DNA from 3 places in the Chitinophaga sp. YIM B06452 genome. Region 3 is predicted to be linked to each of the others. Evidence: riboswitches for the same ligand, from Rfam matches in the RefSeq annotation. Region 3 holds a riboswitch; each other region holds the start of a gene.
The links. Region 3 has a riboswitch for cobalamin ahead of R3I13_RS03830 (TonB-dependent receptor). Riboswitches for the same ligand answer to the same signal wherever they lie in the genome.

Region 1 (7,929 bases), on a different contig from region 3:
GAAGGTCCATGTACTGGAGGGATTTGGAGAAGGAAGGCCGTTCTGTTTCGTCTATCTCCGCCAGTGCAGGAATATTGCGGGTTACGCCCATGCCCATACCTGGGTTGGTGCCGTAGGTGATCTGCGGTTCAATGTCTGCCGCATCAAATTCCAATACTTTGTCGAACTGCGCGTCCGCATCGGTGTGCAGCGTTTGCCAGTAAGCCACTGCCTTGTCCCAGTCCTCGCCTTTAGGCGCAAACTCGCGGCCTTTGATATAGTCGAAGGTCACCTGGTCCGGCGCAATAAGCCCGCCCCTGGCGCCCATTTCGATGCTCATGTTGCAGACGGTCATGCGCGCTTCCATGCTGAGGTTGCGGATGGTTTCCCCTGCATATTCCACGAAATAACCCGTGGCGCCTGATGCGGAGATCTGCGAAATGATATATAAAATGATGTCTTTAGACACCACTCCTTTCTTCAATTGCCCCTTCACCTCGATCTTCATCCTTTTAGGCTTGTATTGCAGGATGCACTGGGTAGCGAGCACCTGCTCCACCTCCGATGTGCCGATGCCGAAGGCTACCGCCCCGAAAGCGCCGTGGGTGGAAGTATGGCTGTCGCCGCATACGATGGTCATACCCGGCAGGGTAATGCCCAGCTCCGGCCCGATCACGTGCACGATGCCCTGGTAAGGATGGCCGAGGCCGTAAAGCTCTACGCCGAATTCGGCTGTATTTTTCGTCAGCATCTCCACCTGCTTGCGGCTCAGGGCCTCTTTGATGGGAAGGTGCTGATCTATCGTCGGTACGTTATGGTCCGGTGTGGCACGGGTCTTTCCAGGCCTGAACACGGGAATGTTGCGCCTGCGGAGCCCGTCAAAAGCCTGCGGGCTGGTCACTTCGTGAATGAAATGGGTGTTGATGTACACCGCATCCGGGAAACCCGGCTTGCTGGCTACGATATGGCTGTCCCAGATCTTGTCAAATAATGTTTTCCCCATATTTCTCCTTAAATTTGCTTTCCTTCCTATTTACACCTTCAAATCTAATTGACACATTTAAACCTCAGATCGTTAAATTTGTCATTATTACGATTCGCAAAGGCGATATATGACCATTAACTTATTGAGGATCAATAATTTACAATTCTGTAACAACGATGTCCAACACGCAGAACGATGCTTTATTCATATTAATAAAAACGCTAACAAAAGCCGAAAAAAGGAATTTCCAGCTGGCATTCAACCGGGATAACACGAAGGAGGACGTGCTTTTCATTCAATTGTTCAACGCCCTGGACAAAATGAAGGAATACGACGAGGAGCAGGTATTGAAACGGGTCCCGGACATCAAAAAACAGCAGCTGAGCAACGTAAAGGCCCACCTGTACAAACATCTTCTCACCACCTTACGGCTGTTATATAAAACAAAAGACCCGCTGATAGATCTGCGGGAGCAGCTGGACTATGCGCGGGTGCTGTACAACAAAGGACTGTATAACCAAAGCCTCAAGATACTGGCCAAAGCTAAAACCAGCGCGCGGGAGCAGGAAGAAGTGATGCTGTATTTCGAGACCGTGGAATTTGAGAAGCTGATCGAAAGCAGGCACATCACCCGCAGCCTGGACAACCGGGCGGAAGAGCTGAGCGACGAAAGCCGGATCATCAACGAGCAGCTGAACAACGTGAGCAAGCTGAGCACCCTGGCCCTGCGGATGTACGGCATGTACCTCAAGCTGGGGCACGCGCGCGACGAGAAGGATTCCATGATGCTGCGGTCTTTCTTCGAAGCCAACCTGCCGGCAGTGCAGCAGGGCAGCATGAGCTTCTACGAACGCATTTACCTTTACCAGGCTTATTGCTGGTACTATTATATTTTGCAGGATTTCGTGATGTATTACCGGTATACCCAGAAGTGGGTGGACCTGTTCACCGAATATCCCAGCCTGCGCGATACTGATGTGGACCTGTACATCAAAGCGATGCACAACCTTCTGACCGCGCATTTCCACACGATGAACCACGATAAATTCACCGAGGTGCTTACCGAAATGGAGCAGTTCATTGTCGAAAAAGAAGAAAGCATGAATGAGAACACGCGCACCTCCGCGTTCGTGTATCTCTATACCGGCAAGATCAACCGGCACTTCCTTGACGGCACTTTTTCAGAAGGGCTGCAGCTCGTGAGCGAGGTGGAATGCAAGATATCGGAGCACCAGCTAACCGTGGACCAGCACCGCGTGCTTGTATTTTATTACAAGATCGCCTGCCTTTATTTCGGCAGCGGCGATAATAATAACGCGATCGTTTACCTGAACAAGATCATTCATTTGCGGATAGGCAACCTGCGGGCAGACATACAATGTTTCGCGCGCATCCTTCACCTGATCGCGCATTACGAGCTGGAGAACTACAGCCTGGTGGAATACCTGATCAAATCTGTGTACCACTTCATTGCGAAGAACAAGGACTTAAGCCTGGTCATGGAAGAGATCCTGAAATTCCTGCGCAAGAACATGTACGCCAATCCCAAGGCTTTGCGCACCGCTTTTCGCGAGCTGAAGGGAAAGCTGGAGATCATCGCGAAGAATCCTTACGAGCGCAGGAGCTATTTGTATCTCGATATTGTGAGCTGGCTGGAAAGCAAGATAGACGGGATACCTGTGCAGGAGGTGATCAGGAAGAAGTTTATCAACAAAGTGCCGCGGATTTAGTTAATGCACATTAACAAAAAGACAACGTACGTTTAATATTGAAACGCCGTGGAAAGGTTATCCCCGGCGTTTCTTCATATAAAGAAGGGATCTTCCAATCCTTTGTGTTTCAGGGTAATTTTCGCTACACATTTTGCTTGTGCTAATACGTGCCAGATTTCCAACACATTCTGTTTTTCTATCATACCAAATACCTGCTTTTAGATGTGAATAACGTGAATTGTACGCCCCTTCTGCGATCCCAAAAAGTTCACATTCTTTATCCACATATGGGGGAAACTTACCACCTTGACGGGATAGTTTGATCATTACATTTGCAACAGTTCTTGACTTCGTTGTGCTGGCTTCAAACGTTTCTTAAACGTGGAGAATTAATAGGGAATCGTGTGGAATTCACGAGCAGACGCGCTACTGTGATCCCCTATATGCCGGATGCTTTGCAAAATGCCACTGCCCCGACAGGCGTCGGGGTGGGAAGGCTCACCCGGCAAGGGAAAGCCAGGAGACCTGCCAGAACAACGTAATTGTCAAAACCTTCGCGAAATAAGGTTATGGCGAGCCCGACCCCAGGATGTACCTCCTCTACGGATAACGCGCTCCCGTCTCCCCACGCCGCGAACCCGCATTAACTTAACTAGGGATAGTGAACCGTATAAAAAATTACTAATGAGTAACGAGAATGAGATCTTATTGAAAGACAACAAGGACAGGTTCGTGCTGCTGCCGATCAATTACCCCGCCATCTGGGAACAATACAAACGCCATGAAGCCAGCTTCTGGACCGCCGAGGAGATCGACCTCAGCGGCGACCTGGCAGACTGGGCGAAGCTGAACGATGGCGAGCGCCACTTCATTTCGCATGTGCTGGCCTTTTTTGCGGCATCAGACGGGATCGTGAACGAGAACCTGGCGGTGAACTTCATGAGCGAAGTACAGATACCAGAAGCGCGTTGTTTCTACGGCTTCCAGATCATGATGGAAAACATCCACTCCGAAACTTATGCTTTGCTGATCGATACGTATGTGAAAGACCCGGTGGAGAAAGACCGCCTCTTCCACGCCATCGACACCGTGCCTGCGGTGAAAAAGAAAGCCGAATGGGCCCTCCGCTGGATCGAGAACGGCACCTTCGCGCAGCGCCTTGTGGCATTTGCAGCGGTGGAAGGCATCTTCTTCAGCGGCAGCTTCTGCTCCATTTTCTGGCTGAAAAAACGCGGCCTCATGCCCGGCCTTACCTTCTCCAACGAGCTCATCAGCCGCGACGAAGGGCTGCACTGCGAGTTCGCCTGCCTGCTGTACAGCATGCTCAACGGCAAGCTCAGCGAAAAAGAAGTGCATGAGATCATCGGCGACGCCGTGTCTATCGAAAAAGAATTTATTACAGACGCATTGCCCGCCGCCCTCATCGGCATGAATGCGGACCTGATGAAACAATACATCGAATTTGTGGCAGACCGCTGGCTGCAGGCGCTGGGTTGCAGCAAAATGTTCAACAGCAGCAACCCCTTCGATTTCATGGAAATGATCTCGCTGCAGGGCAAAACCAACTTCTTCGAAAAACGCGTGGGCGATTACCAGAAATCCGGCGTAATGGGAAATAAAGAGGCACAGACTTTCAGCCTGGACGAAGACTTTTAGACAAAACAAGAATACACCCGACATATATTTATTCACCCAGTTAAATTCATCACACTATGTTCGTTATAAAAAGAGACGGAAGAAAGGAATCTGTCAAATTTGACAAGATCACGGCAAGAGTAGAAAAACTGTGTTACGGATTGGCGCCGGAATATGTAGATTCAATCGACGTAGCGAAGAAAGTGATCCAGGGCCTGTACGATGGCGTTACCACCACCGAGCTGGACAACCTGGCTGCGGAAACCGCCGCTTCCCTGACAACCAAACACCCGGACTATGCGCAGCTCGCTTCCCGCATCGCGGTGAGCAACCTGCATAAAAATACGATCAAGTCGTTTTCCAAAACGATGAAGAAACTCTACGAATACATCGATCCGAAAACCGGCAAACCCGCCGGCCTGCTGAGCGATGAAGTGTGGGAAGTGATCCGTCAGCATGCTGACATACTCGATTCCACCATCATCTACGACCGCGACTTCGCTTTCGATTATTTCGGTTTCAAAACGCTGGAACGCTCTTACCTGCTGAAGATCGACGGCAAGATCGCCGAACGCCCGCAGCACATGTTCATGCGCGTGGCCGTTGGTATCCACAAAGAGGATATCGACTCCGCCATCAAAACATACAACCTGATGAGCGAGCGCTGGTTTACCCACGCCACGCCCACCCTCTTCAACGCCGGTACGCCCAAACCCCAGATGAGCAGCTGCTTTTTGCTGACCATGCAGGGAGACAGCATCGACGGCATCTACGACACCCTGAAACAGACCGCCAAGATCTCCCAGAGCGCAGGCGGCATCGGTCTCAGCATTCATAACATCCGCGCTACCGGTTCATATATCAGCGGCACCAACGGCACTTCCAACGGCATCATCCCCATGCTGCGCGTGTTCAACGACACTGCGCGGTACGTAGACCAGGGCGGCGGCAAACGCAAAGGCGCGTTCGCCATTTACCTGGAGCCCTGGCATGCAGACGTGTTCGAGTTCCTGGACCTGCGCAAGAACCACGGTAAAGAAGAGCTTCGCGCCCGCGACCTTTTCTATGCCCTCTGGATGCCGGACCTGTTCATGAAACGCGTGGAAGCCAATGGCAACTGGAGCCTGTTCTGCCCCCACGAAGCACCCGGGCTGGCAGATTGCTGGGGCGAGGAATTCGAGAAACTGTACGAACAATACGAAGCCGAAGGCCGCCAGCGCAAAACCGTAAAAGCGCAGGACCTCTGGTTCGCCATCCTGGACGCACAGATCGAAACCGGCACGCCGTACCTGCTGTATAAAGATTCCGCCAACCGCAAATCCAACCAGCAGAACCTGGGCACCATCAAAAGCTCCAACCTCTGCACCGAGATCATCGAATATACTTCTTCCGACGAAGTGGCCGTATGCAACCTCGCTTCACTGGCGCTGCCGCGCTTCGTGATCGACGGTAAGTTCGACCACCAGAAGCTCTTCGAAGTAACTTACCAGGCTACACTGAACCTGAACAAGATCATCGACGAGAACTATTACCCGGTTGAAGAAGCCCGCCGTTCCAACCTGCGCCACCGCCCCATCGGCCTCGGCGTACAGGGCCTGGCAGACGCGTTCTTCCTGCTGCGTTACCCCTTTGAAAGCGAACAGGCACAGCGGCTGAACAAAGAGATCTTCGAAACCATTTATTTCGCCTCCCTCACCGCCTCCAAAGACCTGGCGAAGAAAGACGGCGCATACGACAGCTACGAAGGTTCACCCGCCAGCAAAGGCATCCTGCAATATGATATGTGGGGCACCACGCCTTCCGACCGCTGGGACTGGACCGGCCTGAAAGCCGAGATCAAAACCTACGGTATCCGCAACTCTCTGCTGCTGGCGCCGATGCCCACCGCATCCACCTCGCAGATACTTGGCAACAACGAGTGCTTTGAGCCTTACACCTCCAACATCTACACCCGCCGCGTACTGAGCGGTGAGTTTGTGGTGGTGAACAAACACCTGCTGAAAGACCTCGTGGAACTGGGCCTGTGGGACAACGACATGAAGAACAAGATCATCGCTGCCAACGGCTCCATCCAGCAGATAGATGAGATCCCGGGCAATATCAAAGAACTGTACAAAACCGTTTGGGAGATCAAACAACGTACGATCATCGATATGGCTGCAGACCGTGGCGCATTCATCTGCCAGAGCCAGAGCCTGAACCTGTTCGTGGATACGCCTTCAGCTTCCAAGCTCACTTCCATGCACTTCTACGCCTGGAAAAAAGGCCTGAAGACCGGCATGTACTACCTGCGTACACAGGCCGCGGCACAAGCCGTTCAGTTCACCGTAGAAAAACAAGGCGGCCAGAACATGGTGCCCGTTATCGCCCCGGCCGAAAGCGCCGCGGACGAGCTGGGCGTGCCTGTAGGCGCGGTTTGCACGATGGAAGAAGGTTGCGTGACCTGCAGTGCTTGATAAAACTGTTATTGATTATAATAAAAAGGCCTGGGGTATTCCCCGGGCTTTTTTTTATGGGCTGTGCTTCCTGAAGCCGATTTCCACACGGGGTTCTTTCGGCGGGTCGATCAGGTGTTCCAGGTATTCAAAGATCACCTGGATGTCGGTTCCATGCGAGCTTACCTTTCCTTCCAGTTTTTCCAGTTGCAATAGCACATCCTTATGCACGGAAAGTGCTTCGCGCATTTTTACGAATATTTCAATGATCTGGATGCTGACTTGTATAGCACGTTCGCTGCGGAGCACATTGGCAAGCATTAGCACGCCATGCTCGGTGAAAGCGATCGGCAAATGCCCGCCCAGGTGCTGTTTGGAAGGTATCGCATTTTGCGATACCATTGAAAGTGCCTCCTGTTCTGATAACTGGAACATAAAATTCTCGGGAAACCGATCAATGTTGCGTTTCATCTGCTCCTTCAGCCGAAAAGGCTGTACACCGTACGATTTTCCGCAAGCCCGCTTTTTCCCTTAAATTTGCAGTCCGATATGGACATCAGCATCAACAAATACATCGCAGAAACCGGCTTCTGCAGCCGCAGGGAGGCAGATAATTACATTGAACAGGGCCGCGTGACCATCAATGACAACATTGCATCCAAAGGCAACCGCGTGGAAGAAGGCGACGTGGTGGAAATTGACGGCGAACCGCTGAAGAAAAAGAAAGCGCCCGTTTATATCGCACTGTATAAACCAAAAGGTATTACCTGTACCACCGACCTGAAAGACAAGACCAATATCATCGACTATGTTGGCTACAAATCCCGCATCTTCCCCATCGGCCGGCTGGACAAACTTTCCGAAGGCCTCATCTTCCTTACGAACGACGGCGATATCGTCAATAAGATATTGCGCGCGGGCAACCAGCACGAGAAAGAATATATCGTAACGGTAGACAAGCCTATCACCCTGGAATTCGTGAAGACCATGCGCAGCGGCGTGCGCATCCTGGGAGTATACACCAAAAAATGTTTTGTGCAGCAGGAAGGCCACACACGCTTCAGGATCATCCTCACGCAGGGCCTCAACCGACAGATACGCAGGATGTGCGAGGCTTTGGGGTACAAGGTCACCACGCTGAAACGCACCCGCATCATGGGCATTACGCTGAAAGACATCCCGC
Region 2 (7,929 bases), 930 kb from region 3:
CGGCGTTTCGACGGCAGGCCCTGCCGGGATAGGCCTCCTGGGTATCTCATTCGCTTTCGGGCTTGCGGTGCTGGTGATGTGTTACGCCATCGGCGGCATTTCCGGCTGCCACATCAACCCCGCTATTACCATCGCCATGCTGGTGGCCGGTAAGATCAAAGGCAGTGAAGCGCTGGGTTACATCATTGCACAGATCATCGGTGCGGTGATCGGCGCGGCCGTATTGTATTGCATACAAAGTGGCCTGAGCGGCTGGACGCCCGGCGAATGGGCGTTAGGCTCCAATGGATGGGGTGAAGGTTATGGCGCGGGCTACAACACCACTTCCGCATTCATTGCCGAAGCAGTGCTCACGTTCCTTTTCCTCTTCGTGATCTTCGGCAGCACCGGTAAATGGGGCAACGGCGCCATGGCCGGTATGGCTATCGGGTTAACGCTCACCCTCATTCACCTGGTAGCGATTCCTATCACCGGCACTTCCGTGAACCCCGCAAGGAGCTTCGGCCCTGCGCTTTTCGCCGGCGGCAAGGCCATGGCACAGCTATGGCTTTTCGTGGTGGCGCCCATCGTGGGAGGCATCGCAGCTGCGCTCGTATGGCGCGCGCTGGAGAAAAAATAAAGCGTACTTGTTGTATAGCACCGGGCCTGGTACAAATTTGTACCAGGCCCGGTGCTTTTTGGTCTATACAGGCACGTTAGAACTGGTCCTTTCTCTCGCTGCGCGGGCAGCGGCCACCATGTTTTCAAGGGCGGCCTTTGTTTCAGGCCACTTGCGGGTTTTGAGCCCGCAGTCCGGGTTCACCCAGAGGTTGCGTAACGGCAGCAGCTCCGCAGCTTTTTGCAGCAGCTGCACCATTTCCTCCACGCCGGGCACCCGCGGTGAATGAATGTCATATACTCCCGGGCCGATCTCGTTCGGGTACTTAAACCCTGCAAATGCTTCCAGCAGCTCCATCTGCGACCGCGATGTTTCGATCGTGATCACGTCGGCGTCCATTGCCGCGATATGCGCGATGATGTCGTTGAATTCGCTGTAACACATATGCGTATGCACCTGCGTATCGTCCCTCACGCCGCAAACCGCTACCCTGAAGGCTTTCACAGCCCATTCCAGGTATGCGTCCCGGTCTGCTTTCCGCAAAGGCAAACCCTCCCGGATGGCAGGCTCATCAACCTGGATGATGCCGATGCCTGCTTTTTCCAGGGCCACGGCCTCATCACGGATGGCCAGGGCTATCTGGTTCGTGGTAACGGAGCGCGGCTGGTCGTTGCGCACGAACGACCATTGCAGGATGGTCACAGGCCCGGTGAGCATGGCTTTCATGGGTAGTGCAGTACACGACTGCGCGAACTTCGTCCAGCGGAGGGTCATGTCTGCAGGGCGGCTCACATCGCCATAGATCACGGGCGGTTTTACACAACGGCTGCCATAGCTCTGCACCCAGCCGTTTTGGGTGAAAACAAACCCATCCAGCATTTCACCAAAATACTCCACCATATCGTTCCGCTCAAACTCGCCATGAACGAGCACATCCAATCCCAGCTCTTCCTGCAGCCTGATGGCATTGATGGTAGCCTGCTCCAGCGCTGCTTCATATTGTTCCGCAGGAAGATCCCCTTTCCGCCATTGTGCGCGCAGCTGGCGGATATCGTCCGTTTGCGGGAAGGAGCCGATGGTGGTGGTGGGGAACAGCGGCAGGTTGAAACGTGCTGTTTGCAGTTGCTGCCTGGTGCTGAAGGGGCTTTGCCTGCGGGCGTCATCGTCTGTAATAGCCGCCGTACGGGCTTTTACAGCCGGTTTGTGAATCCTTGCGGAAGCGCTCTTTTCCGCGATGGCTGTGCGGTTCAGTTCCAGCAGGCTGTTGTTGCCGTGGAAAATGGCGTCCAGCGCGGTTACTTCTTCCAGTTTCTGCTTCGCAAATGCCATCCAGGACCTCATTTCCGCGTCCAGGCCTGTTTCCAGGTCAAGGTCGGCAGGCGTATGAAGCAAAGAGCAGGAAGGCGCTATCATTACGCGGTCTTCGCCGAGCGCATCTACGGCTTTTCGTATATGCGGAAGCGATATATCGTAATTATTCTTCCAGATGTTGCGGCCGTCTACCAGGCCCAGCGATAAAGAAGTTTTGGGAGGAAGCAGCGGCAGCAGCTCATCCAGTTGCTGCGGCGCCCTTACGAGGTCCAGGTGAAGGCAGCAGACGGGCAGGCCGGCAGCCAGCTCCGCATTGCCGCGCAGGCCTTCGAAGTAAGTGGCCACCATCAGCTTGAGGTCTTTGCATTGTTTGCGGATCTCGGCATAAGCGTAGCGGTAAGCGTTTTGTTCTGCTTCACTAATGTCCATGGCCAGGAAAGGCTCGTCCAGCTGCACCCATTCCGCGCCCTGCGCCTGCAACTTTTGCAGCACGCTGATATAAACGGGCAGCAGGTTATGCAGCAGTTCAATGCGGTGGAAGCCGCTTTCTTTTTCCTTTCCCAATAAAAGATAAGATACCGGGCCAATGAGCACCGGCTTGGGCGTGGCTTCCAGCGTATGCCGCGCAGCGTCGAAGGCGTTGAACACCTTGTTGCTCAGCAGGCGGAACTGCTGGTCTTTTTTGAATTCCGGTACGATGTAGTGGTAATTGGTGTCGAACCACTTGGTCATTTCCATGGCGGTAATATCCAGCCCATGCTGCTGGTAGCCGCGCGCCATGGCGAAATAAAGGTCGATCTCGGCATTCTCTGCCACCTCCGTTACCACGGGCGCATAACGGTCTGGCACTGCGCCGAGCAGCAGGGTCATGTCCAGCACCTGGTCGTAGAAGCTGAAATCGTTGCAGGGCACGAGGTTCATGCCGGCGGCCTGCTGCAGCTGCCAGTGTTCTTCCTGCAGGCGTTTGGCGGCGAGGAACAGTTCGCTGCGGCCAATGCGGCCCTGCCAGTAATGCTCACAGGCTTTTTTGAGCTGTCTTTGGGCTCCCATGCGCGGGTAGCCGAGGTTGTGTTTAAGCATACGCATAAAACTTTTTGGTTAAAACATTAATGTGCATTAATGCTCCTTACAGTTTCCGGTATGCTTTCAGGATTGTGTAGAAGATAAGGAATGAAAAGGCACGACGGGCCATGCCCATCCGTTCCCGACTACTGCTTCAAATCGCGAAAGCATTTGTCTTACACAGCGGGGCAAGTATCCTGGCTCGTAACATCATTACCGTTCTTCTCACCCCGTTCAGGTCGGGGGCAATGAACATCGGTGGCAATGATTCAGGTGCGTTACTTACAGTTGCGCGACAGCCCGTGATTTACACACGGTTCCTTATTAAAAGCGGCTTTCGCCGCCTACCGCGCTGTGGAAAGAATGAATAAAAGTAAAGAACTCGGGGTCAAAGATAGGAAGGTGCCCGGTCATTTCCTACTAACACGCCGGCGAACGTTAATACGCATTAACCAAAAACGATTTTGGCACAGTATATGCAAATGTCCCTTTGTACCATTTAACCGTATACTCCCTGACACCTGTGGCCTGGCCATTGAAAGAACAAGTAGTATACCTGTATACGCGTCTCAAATTAATCAAGCATCCATTTTAGCAGCATAAGGTAACGCCGGAATCCCGGCCAGAAGAGCTATGTCCTTCATGCTGCATGGAACAACCATGTTTTTGTATATGAAAAGGATTTTGGTAATTGTGGATGATCTGCTGATGATTCATGTGATAGAATTGATCATACAGAAAGAGGGATACGACGCAGACCTTGCCTATAACGGAAAAGAAGCTACTCTTTTGCTTAACTCGCATGAGTATGAACTTGTCATCGCGGATTTCAAGCTGCCATTCCCGCACCTGCAGGAACTGGCGGATGCCCTGCGCCTGAAAAAAGCACGTAAATCCTTCCCCATCCTGGCTATTATCCCGGCAGCATTCTTAACCGGCAGCGTTGGCGGCTGGTTCGGTATCGACGCGGATGAAACTGTAATCCGGCCTTTCTGCCCATTCGAGTTAACCGTCACGATCAAACGCCTTTTGGCGCGTTGATTGTTGGCAGGCCTGGTTTTCCGGGCCTGCGTTTTTTCATTTTTTAGCGATCTTCGCCATATGGACCCTTTTTCCGTTTCTGTCAACGGCCAGCTTTACGAAGTAACGCCCTACGTAAAAGGCTATACCGTTTCCTTCCACATCGATGCGCCGGGAAGCCGCATTTCTTTTGAGCTGGATGAAGAAGACAACCTTCGCGCCATTACCAGCGGCGAGCCCGTGGATGCCGCGCTGGTAGAGCAACTCGCCGCTGCGATCGTACAGCACTTTGGCTGAAATGCCAAAATTTTTAGCTACATTTGCTAATAATAATAGCATTATGATTGCCCTTGTTGACTGTAACAATTTCTATGTCAGCTGCGAACGGCTCTTCCACCCCCAATTCCTCCGCAGGCCGGTAGTGGTGCTGAGCAACAACGACGGCTGCGTGGTAGCCCGCTCCGAAGAAGCCAAAGCCCTCGGCATCGCCATGGGCGACCCCGCCTTTACCATCGAAAAAACGCTGAAGGAACACCATGTTGTCATGTTTTCCTCCAATTATACCCTTTATGGCAGTCTCAGCAACCGCGTGATGCGGATACTTTCCCATTATTCCCCGGATATGGAAATATATAGTATAGACGAGGCTTTCCTGGACCTGTCAGGCATGAAGGACCTGCCGGGCATCGCAGCCGCGATACGGAAACATATCTTCGAAGAAGTAGGCCTGCCGGTGTCTGTAGGCGTTGCCCCCACCAAAACGCTCGCCAAAATGGCAAACCGCTATGCCAAAAAGCACCATCGCCGCGCCGGCGTATGGGTCATGGATACGGAAGAAGGCATCCGTGAAGTGATGGCAGCCACTGCCGTGGAAGACATCTGGGGCATCGGCGCGCAGTATGCGCACAAGCTGCATCAAAAAGGATTCCACACGGCACTGGAGCTTTCCCGGGCCCCGGACGACTGGATCAGGAAAGAAATGACCGTAACAGGCCTTCGCCTTGTGCATGAGCTGCGTGGCATCCAAAGCATCCCCATGCAGGAAGCAGAGCCTGCAAAAAAAGCGATCTGCGTGGCCCGCTCTTTCGGGCAGCTACTAACGGAAAAGAACGACCTGCGTGAAACGCTGGCCAATTACACAGCGATCTGCGCGCAGAAGCTCCGCAAACAGCAAAGCTGCGCAGCCGCCATACAGGTTTTCCTGTCCACCAATTATTTCCGCGTGCAGGACAAACAATATCACCGCTCCATCACCCTGCGCCTGCCCGTACCCACCAGCAGCACACCCACGCTGATACATTTTGCCATGGACGCGCTGGACCGCATCTACCGCCCCGGGTATAATTATAAAAAGGTGGGCGCCCTGCTGCTGGACCTGGTGCCGGAAACCAGCGTGCAGCAGAACTTATTCCCGGAAAAAGACCAGGCGCGCGAAGCGAAGCTCATGAAAGCGCTGGACGGCATCCATCAACACTTTCATGGTAAGCAGGTCGTTAAATTTGCGGTGCAGGGCAAGGGTGAAAAAGGGAAAATAAAGCGTGACCGGCTTTCGAAGTGTTATACCACGCGGCTTACAGAAATTCTTCATTGTAAAACATAACCATATGCACAACCCGCTTTCCATTTTACGTGCCATGGTGCTGGATGGGCTCATCCAGGCGGGACACATGTACTTTGTACGGCAGTCCTACCCCAGGGGCATGTTTAAGAACATTAAAGAATCGCTGCTGATCACGCCTTACAAAAGCGCCGGCGAAGCAAACCATCATTACAACGCCATTGTTTCGGACCCGCGCCGGTATATCTACAGCGTATACCATCCCGGCGACAGGGAAAAATTGTATTACGCAGCCAGCCAGCCCGAAGGCTATGGCATTTATATCGCGTTGCTGAAAGACAGGGAGTGGAAGCCCGGCCATTCCTTTACTGCGGCCATCAGGCGGTACATGCGGCTGCACGGCGGCAGCAGGCCCGATGGAAGAGAAAATTTGTCTGCCGAACTGTCTATCCGGTTTGGCGAACTTTTCATTAATTTGAAGCGGCATCAGCAGGAATTAAAGATCCCCCTTTCCGAAATAGAAAAAACATAACGCATGTGCTACGACCTTGCATTTTCCACCAGCATCGAATCCGTGTTCGATTATCTCCCTGAGCTGAAAGACATGGGCCAGCTGGATATGTCCTTTGAACCTACCTATCACAAAGTGGCGCAGGCTTATCCCAAATGGCCGGTAGTGGTGAACGATAACGGCACGCTGAAGCTGATGAAGTTTGAATGGGGCGTGATACCTAATTACATGAAAACGCCGGAGGAGATCAAAAAAGGCCGCAAGTGGATGGTGAACGCCCGCTCCGAAAAAGTGCTGGACACTAAAGCGTACTGGAGCCGCATCCGCCGGAACCGTTGCCTGGTACCGGCTACAGGCTTCTTTGAACACCGGGAGATCCCGGGATGGAAAAATAAAGTGCCTTATTATATCCGGTTAAAAAACCGCGATATATTTTTCATCGCGGGGCTCTATGCCTATTCGCATCTGCCCAACCCCGAAACCGGTGAGCTGCCCGGCACTTTCACCGTGCTCACGCGCGATGCCAACGACGTTATGAGCCGCATTCACAACGGCGGCGACAATGCCGGCCGCATGCCGCTGATATTGCCGGTGGAATATGAGCAGGAATGGCTCCGGCCGGACCTTTCAGATGAAGGCATCCGGCGCATCCTCAACTATTCCCTCCCTTCAGACGAAATGGCATACTGGACGGTGAATTCCGTGCGCAAGGCAAAACCTGATGATGAAGGAGTGATCGAAAGGGTGGAATATGCGGACCTTCCCGCGTTATGATGCTTTGATGATCCTGAGCGGGTAAGGCGTTTCTTTGCTGAGGTATTTATCCATTACAGAATACAACCGGTCGAACTCTACCGGTTTGATCAGGTATTCATTCACGCCGGCCTCCAGCGCTTCTTTTTGCTGCTCGCGGAATGCATCCGCGGAAATAGCGATCACGGGAATATGCCGCAGGTCATGGTCTGCGCGGAGTAAACGGATCACTTCGTTACCGTTGAGCTTGGGCATATGCATGTCCATGATGATCAGGTCCGGGTGGCAGGCATGCGCCATTTCCAGGCCTTCCTCACCATTGTTCGCAATATGCAATGAAATACCCAGGTGCGCGAAGAAACGCTCCATGATCATTTGATTGATCTCGCTGTCTTCCATCAGCAGCACTCTTCTTTCCGCGGGGAAAGCGGCGTATTCCTTGCGGTCGTCGCGGGGTTGTTCTTCCGGTTTGGCGATAGCCTGTTCTTCCAGCGGCAGCGTAACCGTAAAAGCAGCGCCCTGGCCGGGCTCGCTCCAAACTTCAATATTGCCGCCCATCAGCTCGGTAATGCGGCGTGAAATGGTAAGGCCCAGGCCCGTGCCGCCGAAGTTCTGGTGAATGGTTTCATCTGCCTGCTCGTACGGCTGGAAGATCAGTTTCTGTTTTTCTTTCGGTATGCCCACGCCTTCGTCTGCCACGCGGATGCACCACTGCGCCGGCTCCTGCAGGTAGATGTGCAGCGTCACTTTTTTACCTGAAGGTGTGAACTTCAGCGCGTTGCCCAGCAGGTTGTTGAGTATCTGTGTAAGATGCAGCCTGTCTCCCACCACTTCGCCGGGCAGCTTGTGATCTACCTGCAGCTGCAATTGCACGCCTTTTACTTTCGCTGCGTCCTGGTAAATATTCACCACGCTGCGGATCCATTCGCGGAGCACGAAAGGCTCAGGATGCAGCTCGTCGGTTTTCCCGGCTTCGATCCTCGCCAGCTCCAGCACATTGTTGATAATGTCCAGCAGGCTGTGGCTGCTGTTGTGGATGTTGTCGATCATTTGCAGGATGCTGCGGGGTATCTTGTTGCGGATAGCGGGTTCGTTGAGCAGCAGGAAACTGATGCC
Region 3 (7,929 bases):
TATGGCCGCTGATGAACTTGGTAGCGGATTGCAGGCAAAGGTCGATGCCCAGGCCGGCAGGCTGCTGGTATAAAGGCGTGCTGTAACTGTTATCGAGAATGGTAATGATGTTTTTGCTTTTCGCCAGTTTGGTGATGGCCGCAATATCCTGCAATTCGAAGGTAAAAGAATTGGGCGACTCCAGGTAAATGAGGCGGGTATTGGGTTGTATGGCCTTCTCAAAATTCTCCGTACACTTTCCGTCTACAAAAGTGGTTTGCACGCCGAAGCGGGGAAGGATGTTTTCCATGATCTGGCGGGCCCAGTTGTAGGGGTCTTTTACACAAACAATATGATCGCCCTGCTGCACCTGCGAAAGCACAGCCACGAAAATAGCCGCCGCCCCGCTGCCGAATACCAGCGCGTCTTCTGCGCCATCCAGCGCGGCCAGCTTTTGCCGGAGGATGTCTATCGTAGGATTATTGCCCCTGCTGTAAAGGAAACCTTTATACTCATCCTGCAACAGCGCCCGCATGTCCGCAACGGTATCGAATGCAAAATTGCTCGTTTGCATGATGGGCGGGGCGATGGCGTTGAAATAAAGCTCCCGGTCTTCCCCTAACTGATTGATAATATAAGATAGATCCATAGTCCAAATTAAGTGCTCTGCGTGTTCAGGATTTTTTCCGGACAACATACCGCATGAAAATGTAAATCGGCAGGCCTGCTACAAACCATACCATGCCGCCCAGCGCCTGGCCCAGGTCGGTGATAAAAATATTGACCGTTACAAAAAGATATACCGTGATAAAAAATGCCGGAATGAAGGGGTAGAGCCTCATCTTGTAAATACCCTGCCCGTCCAGGTGCGCCGTTTTTTTCCTTAACACAAAGATAGTAGCCGCGGCCGAAGCCAGCCCGATGGAATCGAACAGCATGACGTAGCGGATGATCGTGTCAAAATTGCTGAGGAAATACAATAACCCGACCACCAATGCAGCGAATACTGTCAATGCCACTTCCTGTACCTGCGTTTTGCTGTTCACCCGCTTGAAGATGCCCGGCAGCACGCCGTCTTCCGCCATGGCGTAATACATTCTCGGGTTAGACATCAGGTTGACGTTCGCGTATCCCAGCACAGAGAGGAACAGCAGCACACTCGTGATCCTGAATCCATATTCCCCGAAAAAAGCTCCTGCCATACGTGCCGCCAGTGCGTCGGTAGTTTTCAGCTGCTCGAAGCCGATCACTTTCACGTACGCGTAATTCACTGTGATATAAAGCAGCAGGATGATGCCGATGCCCAGCATGATGGACTTCGGCATGTTCTTCGCCGGCTCTCTTACATCGCTGCCGAAATTGATCGTTTGCTGGTAGCCGCCGTAAGTAAAAAAGACCGGCACCAGCGCTGCGCCGAAGATATATGCCCAGCCGTGAGGCGCAGCCACAGCCGCTGCCGTTTGACGCGGCGCTATGTTGTTGCTGAATGCGGCCAGGCACAGCAGCAATACCAGCGTGATCTTAAAGACGGTCAGTACATTCTGCCAGCTGGCGCTCATGCGGATGCCCGATAAATTGATCAGGTACAATATCAGTACAGCCCCGATGGCGATGGCCTTCCGGCCGCCTTCATGCTGGATGGTTTCGGGGAGCAGCACAGGACCGATATATTCGGCGCCTACGATACAAACGGCGGCGATGGATGCGGCGTTGGATATCAGGAGCGTCCAGTTGATCATAAAAGAATAAGCGGGGTGGAAGCCGTAAGACAGCACTTTATAGAACCCGCCCGCCACGGGGTAGCGGCTGCCTATTTCCGCATAAGTGAGCGCCCCGCAAAGGGTTACCAATCCTCCCAATACCCAGACCATAAAAAACAGCGACGGGGTGCCGGTTTCCCGGGCTACGCTCACCGGCGTCCTGAAAATACCCATCCCTATTACCAGCCCTACCACGATCATGGTGAGGTCGAACGGGCCCAGCTTTGGTTTAATGCTCATAACTACAAGATAACCGATTAACTGCTTATTTACATAAAATATCCGTAGGTTTGCCCCCGGTAAACGGTTGCCCCTGATCTTGATCGGGCATTAATAGGGAATCCGGTGTAAATCCGGAGCTATCCCCGTAGCTGTAAACCCGCCGCCTGCATCCCATGCAGCGCGATGTTTTCCGGGATCCTCCAGCCACTGTTCCGATAAATATTGGAGCGGGAAGGTACCTCCGGGAAGCGGGCAAGCCAGAAGACCTGCCGCATTACCTTCCATTCCCTGCTTCGGGTGAAAGCAGAGAGCATGTTGCACTTATTCAACCTATAGACGTACATGAAAAAGAAAAGCTCAATGCTTACTTTCGGCTTGCTGGCTATATGCTATGCAGCTTCCGCGCAAGATTCCGCGCAGGTTTCCCAACTGAACACCTTTGTAGTGACCGCTACCAAGTTCGCCAAAAAACAAAGCGAAACCGGTAAAGTGCTCACCGTGATCACCAGCCAGCAGCTTGCCCAGAGCGCAGGCCGCACGGTGGCCGATGTATTGAACGAACAGGCCGGCATCGTGATCAACGGCGCGGGCTCTAATCCCGGCAAGAACAGGGAATTGTATTTCCGCGGCGCCACCAGCCAGTACACGCCCATTCTCATGGACGGCATTCCCGTAGCGGACGCCACCGGCCTCACCGGCAGCGCCATCGACCTGCGGCTGCTGCCTGTAGACATGGTAGAGCGCATCGAGATACTGCGCGGCACACAAAGCACCATGTATGGGGCAGACGCTATTGCCGGCGTAGTGAACATTATTACCAAAAAAGGCGGAGACAAACCTGTGAGCGCTTACGGCGACCTCGTATGGGGAAGCAACCGGAGCCTGAAAGGCTCGCTGGGCCTGCGCGGGCAGCAGGATAACGTGGATTACAACGTGAATTTCACGCACTACGAAACCGACGGCATCTCCGAAGCCGCCGCGCCTGACACGCTGAAAGATCCTCAATTCGACCGCGACGGCATCAAACAGAACGCGTTTATGGCCAACGTGGGCATACAGGCAACAGAGCACCTGAAGCTGCGCCCCTTCCTCTTTTACAGCGATTACAAAAGCCTCTACGACGGCGGCCCCTTTGTGGATGCGCTGAAGAATAACAACAAGTCCAACCTGATCCATACCGGCATCCGCGGGGATTATGACCTCAATGGCAAAGGACAGGTACACGGCAATTTCGCCTATCAGAAAATAACCCGCCGCGACGAGAGCGCCTGGGGCGTTACTGACCTCGACGGCCGCAGCTACTTCGGCGAGTTGTATGGCAACTACGATATCACCGACTGGTTCCAGGCGCTGGCAGGCGTGGAATACCGCAAGTCTGAGATGTTCGACACTACTTTCCGCAACCCCTACGGCATCCGCGACCAGTACAATACCAGTCCTTATGCAGCCCTCTTTATCAGGAACCTGCACGGTTTCAGCCTTGAGCTGGGCGGACGGTATACCATGCATTCCAAATACGGCAACAACTTTACGTACACGATCAATCCATCGTACCTGGTATCGGACAAGTTGAAGATCTTCGCCAGCATTGCATCCGGCTTTAAAGCGCCTACGCTCACCGCGCTGTACAGCATCTGGGGCAGCGAAGACCTGAAGCCTGAACATGCTACCAGCTACGAAGCCGGCGCCCAGGCCTTTTTGCTGAACGATAAGCTCAACCTGCGCGCAGTGGTATTTAAACGCGATATGAAAGACGTGATCGCTTTCATCCCCGCTACCAACAAATACGTGAACTTCAACCAGCAGCACGATAAAGGTCTCGAAGTGGAAGCGGCCATCCAGCCTGCGAAAGGGCTGAACGTACGGCTGACTTACGCTTATGTAGACGGCAAAGTGACCACCCAGAACGTTCCCGGTAAAGACACGACCTACAACAACCTGGTGCGCCGCCCCAACCATACCGGCACGCTGAATATAGGCTACCAGGTTACCAAACACCTGTTCGTCAGCAGCACCCTCAGGCATACCGGCAGCCGCTACGACCAGTACTACCCGCCTTTCCCGCAGCCGATGGAGGTTGTGCAGCTGGAAGCTTACACTTTGCTGGATGCGTATGTTGAATACCGTTTTTCGCCGAAGGCTAATATTTTCTTCAACGCAAACAATATCACCAATAACAAAAAATACTGGGAAATTTACGGCTATTCCGTGCTGGGCTTCAACATGGCCGCCGGCGTATCCTTTTCACTGTAATCTTTAAATTCACAACAGATGTCTATCAGGAACCTACAGCCCCGCTTCTTCGTTCTGCTGCTGTTCATCATTGTGGCAGGCGTGCTGCGCATCACAGCCGCAGGCAATATCACGCCCTTCTCCAACTTTTCGCCCGTAGGCGCCATGGCACTGTTTGGCGGCGCATGTTTTGCGGACAAATGGAAAGGATATGTATTCCCCCTGCTCACGCTTTTCCTCAGCGATGTGATCATGATGCAAACGGTATACAAAGCCTATTCCAACGGCTTCATGTTCAGCGGCTGGTACTGGATCTACATCGGTTTTGCCGCCAGCGTGCTGATCGGGCAGCTCGTGATCAAAAAGATCAGCGTCGGCAACATTGTGCTGGCCAGTGTACTGGCAGCCGTTGTGCACTGGCTGTTTGCTGATTTCGGTACGTTCATGAGCGAGTTCAATATGGACATTACCACCGGCAAACCTTTCACCCGCGATCTTTCCGGGCTCATCAGGTGCTACACCCTGGGGCTGCCGTTCCTGAAGAACACGCTGCTGAGCAATCTTATATTCAGCGGCATTTTCTTCGGGCTGTTCGCCTACATGGAGAAAAAGATACCGGCGCTGGCTGTACGTTAAAATATCATCCGGGGCTGGCTGCATGGCCGGCCCTTCTTCTTATCCTCTTAAACTGCTTACCATGATCGCTTCCTCATTCCTCCCTGCCGCCACCCAGATGATCTACGACATGGGCCTCCAGCACCTGCTGCAGGGCATTACCTTTGAGTGCCCCGCCGTTGCGCTGGCGGAAAAGCAGCGCGTGGTGCGTTATGTGCTGGAAGGAAATACTTACAGCAGCGAGGAAATAGACCGCATCTTTTCCGCCTCCAAAGCACAGGGGAAAAGCCTGTATTATGTAGACGAGCCTTTGCTGGAAAGCATTTCGCCGGACATCATCTTCACGCAGGATGTGTGCGAAGTATGCCAGATCGATACGCATTGCACGCAGCAGGCCGTATATAAACTTAGCAAACAGCCGGAGCTGGTAAGCCTCAGCCCCAACAATCTCACGGATGTATTCAACTGCGCCATCACCATCGGCAAGGCCCTGGGTGAGGAAGCCACTGCCTACCGTTACCTGGCCGCACTGCAGCAGCGCCTGGATCATATTACAGACCGCCTCCGCCAGCACCGCGCACCCCTGCGCCGCGTGATGATCATGGAATGGATGGCGCCCGTGTACAACTGCGGTCACTGGATCCCTTACCAGGTGGCATATGCAGGCGGGGTAGACATGCTGTCCAATCCCGCCGGCGATTCCATCGTTACACCCTGGGAAAAAATATTCCGTTACGATCCCGAAGTGCTGGTGATCGCGCCCTGCGGCTTCCTCACAGGCCGTTCCGCGGAAGAACTGCACCTCGTCACGAATGTTCCCGGCTGGGATAACTTACAGGCGGTGCGCAACAATGAAGTGTATCTCGCGGACTACGACCTGTTCACCCAACCCAGCGCCAGCACCCTGGTAGATGGCGTTGAAGTACTGGCTCATCTTTTTCACCCGCAGGTGTTTGAGGCGCCGGAAAGGCTGAAGGGGAAGTTCAGAACGCTTGCGTTGCAGGAAGTTTAACCTTTTTCAGCAGAGACAAAACAAGAACGGGCCTCAACTGAGGCCCGTTTCACTTTACATGCAACTATATTCCTACTTGATCAGCCACATCTCTCCGTTGATGTCGTCCGTACCGCTGAACTGCCTTTGCAGCGCGGCTTTCACCTGGTCGTTGTTCGTCTGGTATTCGCGTTGCGGGTAGAGCCAGCGCTTGGGAATGCGGCCGCCGTTGGAGTTGGCCGGGCCCACATCGAACCTGGGAATGCCCGTTCTGCGGTACTGGTAATAGGCCTGGCGGCCTGAGTTCATGAAAAAGGCCAGGTACTTCTGTATTAGTATCTGCGAAAGGCCTTCCGCATTAACGCCCTTGTATTTTGCTTTTGCTGAAGCAGTGTACCACGCGTTGAACACATCATCCGAAATACCATAAAAATTCATAGATGCCTTGATGCCTTTTTTATACCAGGCCTCCGCATCGCCGGGCGCCCAGCCGCGGTGGACCGCTTCTGCAATGGTAAAGCACAGCTCAGGGTAACCCACCTGGATGCAAGGCTCGCCGCTGCCCGTTGCCCAGTAACGTTTTTCGTTGCCATAAGAAAGAAAACCCTTGGCATTTTGTGAACTGAGATCACTGAGCACGTCGCCCGTACGGCCGCCCTTGTAGGAACTGAACCTGGTGGCATAACCGGGGATGTTGTTCGCCTTGGCGGTGTCTACCGGTTCTGCTATTTCAAAAGTGCGGGGGTCCTGGTAGGCGGTCAGCGTGTCCAGGTAAGTGGCGCCCATGTTGTTGCGGCCACGGTCAAACCCACGGTTGTAGGGCCCGAGCGGGTAACGGTTCTCCTGGATGTTGCCATTGAAGATCACGCTGTAATTGTCGGTATTGCCTTCCATGATGGGATAACGAGCGGGATCATTGAGAATGGCAGCGAACTGTTCTTTTATCTTCAGGTCCGCATCATCCACGCGCTTGCTGAGGTTGATCAGTACGCGCAGCTTGAATGTGTTGATCAGTTTGCGCCATTTGTTCAGGTCGCCGTCAAGCATGAAGTCGCCGCTGATCTTGTTGCGCACGGCGGCGGTGAGGAATGCGTGCATTTCGGCACTGGCTTCATCCAGCAGCTTCAGGCTTTGCACGAACACTTCTTTCTGGGTATCGTATTTCGGGGTGAAATTGTCTGAAGCAGCATTCATCGCTTCGCTCATGGGCACATCGCCGAATTTCATCGCCATGTCCACATAACACCAGGCCTTCAGGAATTTCGCGATAATGAGGTAAGGTTTGTTTTCATCGCCGCCCAAACGGTTGGCTTCTTCTTCCATTTTCTGCACATTGCGCAGCACGCCGTAGCGCATGCCGGTAGAGCCCCAGTTGTAGCCCTGGCTGGCATAATAATCGAAATTGCTTACCCAGAACTGGTTTTCCCGCTGCGCCTGGTCCCAGGGATTTTCTTTCAGATCGATGAGGACGCCGGTGAGCAGCAGCGTGGGCGGCGAGCTGGTGGGCTTGTTGGGATTGTCTTGCAGGGTGTCGAATTTTTTGCAGGCAGGCATGGCTGCAGCCATGGCCAGGCATAATATGATCGTTGGAATGCGTTTCATGTCAAAATGGTTTTTGCGGATCAGAATACGAGGTTTACGTTGATGCCGTAGCTCTTTACGGACGGCGTTTGCAGCCCGTTGTTGCCTTCAATGAACTGGTCCAGGTCTATGTTCTTATGCTTCGTGAGGTACAGCAGGTTGCGGCCTACCAGGCTCACGTTAGCCGTTTTGAACGGCGTGCGCGCCAGCTGTTTGGCCGGGATGTTGTAAGTGAGCGTCACGTCGCGGAGCTTGAGGAAAGTCTGGTCGATGATATTGGAAACGTCCGCCCCCATTAAGTTATACGCCCAATCCTGGAAAGTGGTCTTGTTGGTATTCGGCGCAAACTCGCGCGTGTCGGAGATCACGTTGCCGTCGCCATCCCTTTTCAGCTCACCCTTGATGATCACAACGCCATCGCCTACCCAATGCGGGATAGGTTTGTTGTTGCCGTCGCGCAGCGCATCCTTTTCCCTTGCGGCAGGAGCGGCATCCGGGTGGCGGCCGCCTTCCCAGAGTTTCTTGTTCACATAGTTGAGCGTTTTACCG

Region 1: another riboswitch for cobalamin. It lies ahead of R3I13_RS20660 (ribonucleoside-diphosphate reductase small subunit); the one in region 3 lies ahead of R3I13_RS03830 (TonB-dependent receptor).
Region 2: another riboswitch for cobalamin. It lies ahead of metE (5-methyltetrahydropteroyltriglutamate--homocysteine S-methyltransferase); the one in region 3 lies ahead of R3I13_RS03830 (TonB-dependent receptor).

The regions. Positions count from the first base shown of each region.
Region 1 covers NZ_JAWLKY010000004.1:167,157-175,085, reverse strand. The annotation lists gene leuC (3-isopropylmalate dehydratase large subunit) at 1-982, opposite strand, end outside; gene R3I13_RS20665 (hypothetical protein) at 1,141-2,694, shown strand; cobalamin riboswitch at 3,019-3,224, shown strand; gene R3I13_RS20660 (ribonucleoside-diphosphate reductase small subunit) at 3,361-4,332, shown strand; gene R3I13_RS20655 (ribonucleoside-diphosphate reductase subunit alpha) at 4,389-6,767, shown strand; partial or broken gene R3I13_RS20650 (ORF6N domain-containing protein) at 6,822-7,244, opposite strand; gene rluF (23S rRNA pseudouridine(2604) synthase RluF) at 7,296-7,929, shown strand, end outside.
Region 2 covers NZ_JAWLKY010000001.1:1,949,686-1,957,614, reverse strand. The annotation lists gene aqpZ (aquaporin Z) at 1-619, shown strand, start outside; gene metE (5-methyltetrahydropteroyltriglutamate--homocysteine S-methyltransferase) at 683-2,995, opposite strand; cobalamin riboswitch at 3,141-3,338, opposite strand; gene R3I13_RS07835 (response regulator) at 3,644-4,012, shown strand; gene R3I13_RS07830 (hypothetical protein) at 4,073-4,288, shown strand; gene R3I13_RS07825 (Y-family DNA polymerase) at 4,332-5,591, shown strand; gene R3I13_RS07820 (hypothetical protein) at 5,596-6,081, shown strand; gene R3I13_RS07815 (SOS response-associated peptidase) at 6,085-6,834, shown strand; gene R3I13_RS07810 (ATP-binding protein) at 6,829-7,929, opposite strand, start outside.
Region 3 covers NZ_JAWLKY010000001.1:1,024,582-1,032,510, forward strand. The annotation lists gene R3I13_RS03820 (PLP-dependent aspartate aminotransferase family protein) at 1-628, opposite strand, end outside; gene R3I13_RS03825 (amino acid permease) at 654-1,979, opposite strand; cobalamin riboswitch at 2,027-2,250, shown strand; gene R3I13_RS03830 (TonB-dependent receptor) at 2,304-4,214, shown strand; gene R3I13_RS03835 (DUF6580 family putative transport protein) at 4,233-4,829, shown strand; gene R3I13_RS03840 (ABC transporter substrate-binding protein) at 4,891-5,820, shown strand; gene R3I13_RS03845 (SusD/RagB family nutrient-binding outer membrane lipoprotein) at 5,893-7,401, opposite strand; gene R3I13_RS03850 (SusC/RagA family TonB-linked outer membrane protein) at 7,422-7,929, opposite strand, start outside.